Regions from separate parts of the Bacillus daqingensis genome, predicted to be linked through region 1. Evidence: riboswitches for the same ligand, from Rfam matches in the RefSeq annotation. Region 1 holds a riboswitch; the other holds the start of a gene.
What was found. Region 1 has a riboswitch for S-adenosylmethionine ahead of ACFO4L_RS05960 (methionine biosynthesis PLP-dependent protein). Riboswitches for the same ligand answer to the same signal wherever they lie in the genome.
Positions count from the first base shown of each region.

Region 1 (2,200 bases):
ATAACGTCTGTGACGAGGTCTTCCTTCTCCAGGAAGTCAGCGATAATCCGTGCGTTTTCGGTATGCTTATCCATCCGGAGCTGCAACGTTTTCATCCCGCGGATCACGAGCCACGAATCCAACGGAGAAAGTACAGCTCCGATGCTGTTATGATAATAGAACAACTCCTCTCCAACTTTTTCATCTGCTGCGACAATTAACCCGGCAATGACATCGTTGTGTCCGGATAAATACTTGGAGGCACTGTGAATAACGATGTCAGCCCCTTCATCTATAGGCCGCTGAATCACCGGCGTATAAAACGTATTGTCCACGATCAGAAGCAGACCGTGCCGCTTCGCAAGCGCTGCGTAGACAGCCAGATCGGCTTCCTGCATGAGCGGATTCGTTGGTGTTTCGATAAACAGCGCTTTCGTGCGCTCGTTGATTTTAGCCTCAAAGGAATCCGGCTGGTCAGGCTCTGCATAATGAAACGTGATACCCCATCTCGTCCAGCCGTTCTCAAAGAGACGGTACGTTCCGCCGTACAGATCGCTTGTCGCAATAATTTCATCACCCTGTTCGAATAAGGACAGGACTACTTGTACCGCGGCCATCCCCGATGCACAGGCCAGTCCTCTCACGCCACCTTCCAGCTCAGCAATGGACTGCTCCAGCACCGCGCGAGTCGGATTTCCTGTTCGTGAATAATCGAAGCCGGTGGACTGGCCGATTCCTTCATGCCGGTAGGCAGTGGAAAAATAAACGGGAGCATTAACGGCTCCAGTTGTCTGATCGCTGCGGTTCCCTGCTTGTACAAGCTTTGTTTCCAGTGAGTACTTCCGGTCTGTCATGGCTGCGCTCTTCCCTTCTCTGGTTATAGACTGACGAGTCTGGTAACGAGTCTGTAAATATAAAAAACTTCTTTACCGGCTGCGATAAAGAAGAAAGTGTCGTGATTTTTCTTCTTATCTTACAGTCCCAGTTTCGGAAACTGCAGGATTTAGCACCTTGCCAAAGGCTGGTTGCTGAGATATCAACGGGCCGGTCCCTCCATCTCTCTTGATAAGAAAGTTCGTCAGAATATTTAGTTTAACGTGATAATTCCTCATTCTAAGGGAAAATCGCAGCGATTGCAATGCTTAGTCTGCTGGAAGCGCTGTCTTTTACGTCAATGAATGATGACGACTAAATTTTTCGCGTCTAACTCACTTTGTACATTTTAGAGAAACGAATGTGCTCAGGCACGTCCTTGCTGCACTGCAACGATATTCATCCTTCTTTACGAGTTGTCATGATGCTAACACGTTCAGCTGTATATCCTATTTTACTAATTTCACGCCCTTGGTTGATTGAAGGAACCAAGCTGCATGAACTTCCCAGCTTTTTCGCAGGCCTGAAGAAAAAGAGAGCGTGACGAGTCGATCCTTCCGGACGGAAGTGCCGCAGGCGTACTTTCTTTATTCCGATATCAGTCATTTATAGAGTCTTTTCAATAAAGCAACGGTTCTCCTTAAAGAAATAATCTCTGTGTGACTGTTACTTATATGGAAGATAAAAACTTTTTTAAATGACACGTATTCCAAATAGTCACGATCGTCACAGCTTCTTTCGTGACATTGTTAGCAACATAAAAAAGTTTTCAGATTATTGGTTTACCTTTTGTACAAACGGGATATATAGTCTATACGTTGGTTGAACAATCTCTTTACATACATTGTATAGAAGTTATTCAACCAATACAAAAATGATCAAGGAGATGATGAGGTTGAGAAAGTTGAAGTGGCTTATGATTGTTTTCGTTGCTATGCTTATGTTTGGAAGCGCAGCAGCTCCTGTATTTGCGGACAGTCACGGGGATGACGGCGACAACGCGATGGTGAGGGTATTCCATGCTTCTCCTGATGCTCCGGAAGTAGACGTGTATGTGAACGGTGATGCAGCAGTTGAAGGAGCAGCATTCCAGGATATCACTGACTACCTTGAACTTCCTGCAGGCGATCACGACGTAGCGATTTTCCCAGCCGGTGAAGGCGGCGAAGGTGATCCTGTCATTGAAGAGACACTCACAGTCGAAGGCGGCATGTACTACACAGTAGCTGCTGTCGACACGCTTGAAAACCTCCGTCTTGAAGCTTTTGCTGACGATAACACGGTAACAGAAGGTATGACGAAAATACGTGTCGGCCACCTGTCTCCAGGTGCACCAGCTGTTGACGTC
Region 1 is NZ_JBHSGK010000004.1:226,984-229,183, reverse strand. It holds gene ACFO4L_RS05960 (methionine biosynthesis PLP-dependent protein) at 1-833, opposite strand, end outside; SAM riboswitch class I at 945-1,051, opposite strand; gene ACFO4L_RS05955 (DUF4397 domain-containing protein) at 1,748-2,200, shown strand, end outside.

Region 2 (2,200 bases), on a different contig from region 1:
ATACGATGCCGTTGTAGCTTGGGTCCGGTTCATTGAAGACCGGAAATTTCTCCGACTGCCAGTTAAAGCGGCCCCCGTCCACGACGAGTCCGCCGATGGAGGTGCCGTGTCCGCCGATCCATTTCGTCGCAGAATGAACGACGATGTCAGCTCCCTGCTGAATCGGGCGCGCTGTATAAGGCGTCGCGAACGTATTGTCAATGATAAGCGGAATACCCGCTTCGTGTGCCACCTCGGAGACAGCCGCAATATCGAGCACGTGCAGGCTCGGGTTGCCGATCGTCTCCGCAAAAACCGCTTTCGTATTGTCCTGAATCGCATCGGCAAAATGCTGCGGCTCCTGCGGGTCAACAAATGTGACATCGATCCCGTACCGCGGAAGCGTAACAGAAAACAGGTTATACGTGCCGCCGTACAAATTCGTCGCCGCAACGATATGATCACCGGCACTTGCGAGATTTAGAATTGACAGCGAAATAGCAGCCATTCCGGAAGAGGTAGCAACAGCCGCCACACCTTCCTCTAGCAGCGCGATCCGCTTTTCGAGCACATCCGTAGTTGGATTGCCGATACGGCTGTAAATGTTGCCCGGCTCATCAAGGGAAAACAGGCTCTCTGCATGCTCTGTATCGTGAAACAAATACGATGTCGTCTGATAAATCGGTACCGCTCGGGACCCTGTCGTCGGGTCAGGGGACTGACCTCCGTGTAAAATAACCGTTTCCGGATTATATGTCGCAAATGATTTTTCACTCATGATGCATTCCTCCTGTTATTATAAGTAAATCAATTGGAAAACTTAGTTTTAAGCTTGCAAAGCTCTTTCTTCTGCCCTCCTGAAGCCATTAAAAATCTCCCTATCTGAAAAAGATAGAGAGATACAGGAAGTCAGTCTGTTCTCTCTCATCTTTCAGAGCTTTATGCTCTGTGGAATTGGCACCTTCCCGAATCTGTCAATCAGATCCGAATGGTTGCCGGGCTTCATCGGGCCAGTCCCTCCGCCTCTCTGGATAAGAGATATCGTTATTATGAAGTTAGGATTAATCTTGAGTTTTTCACTTTGATTAATCTGATAAATTGAATTAGTTTGAATCTTACCACGCTTCTGATACGCCGTCAACTGGTTTCAGAAAAAAGAAAAACTCCCGGCCTGACTGCTTAGCAGAAAGGACACGGGAGAGTTCGTTAAAATAAACGGACTTATCTCCCAAAGAGTCGCCTCTCTGCAGGAAGTAGCACCTTTCAGCATACGCTGATGGTTGCCGGGTTTCATCGGGCCAGTCCCTCCACCACTCTGGATAAGTAATCTGTTCAGTTGGTTGAACGTATCATATCACGGGACGTTCCCGTCTGTAAAGCAGAATCAGAATTTATCGAGTCCGGCATCTGTAACTGCCCCTTTGGCAGAAGAAGATACAAGCGCCGCATATTTAGCGAGCACGCCAGTTTTGTAACGCGGTTCAGGCGCCTTCCAATTCGCTTTTCGTGCTGCAAGCTCTGCTTCATCGACGTGCATGTTAATTTCCTGCGTGTCACTGTCGATGGTCACCTTGTCACCTGTTTGAAGCAGACCGATCGGACCTCCCATTGCCGCTTCCGGTGCAATATGACCAATAACGAATCCGTGTGAGCCGCCGGAAAAACGACCGTCTGTCATAAGCGCCACTTTCCCGTTCAGTCCGCGCCCGACGATCATCGCCGTGATGGACAGCATTTCCGGCATGCCCGGTCCGCCTTTCGGACCGACATTGCGGATCACGAGCACATCGTGTTCTACAATTTCACCCGCTTCAATCGCCTTCGTTGCTTCTGCCTCTGAATCATACACTTTCGCTGTTCCTTCAAAGCGGCTGATTTTCTGACCGGACATCTTCGCAACGGATCCTTCCGGCGCAAGGTTTCCTTTCAGCACGACGAGCGGTCCTGTCGGCTTGAATGGGTTGTCGAGCGGCCGGATAACGTCCTGGCCTTCTTTCAGGGCAGGCGCTTCAGCGAGATTTTCCGCCATCGTCTTTCCCGTTACAGTCAGGCAGTCCCCATGCAGCAGACCTGCTTCCAGCAGCTCTTTCATCACGGCTGGCACGCCGCCGACTTCATACAGGTCCTGCATAACGTAACGGCCGCTCGGCTTCAGATCTGCGATATGCGGAACCTGCTTGCGAATACGCTCAAAATCGTCGAAATCGAGCTCTACGCCAGC
Region 2 is NZ_JBHSGK010000011.1:225,366-227,565, reverse strand. It holds gene ACFO4L_RS10705 (PLP-dependent aspartate aminotransferase family protein) at 1-757, opposite strand, end outside; SAM riboswitch class I at 901-1,017, opposite strand; SAM riboswitch class I at 1,198-1,305, opposite strand; gene ilvD (dihydroxy-acid dehydratase) at 1,364-2,200, opposite strand, start outside.
Region 2: it holds a riboswitch for S-adenosylmethionine, as region 1 does, so the genes downstream of both, ACFO4L_RS10705 (PLP-dependent aspartate aminotransferase family protein) here and ACFO4L_RS05960 (methionine biosynthesis PLP-dependent protein) in region 1, are expected to answer to the same signal.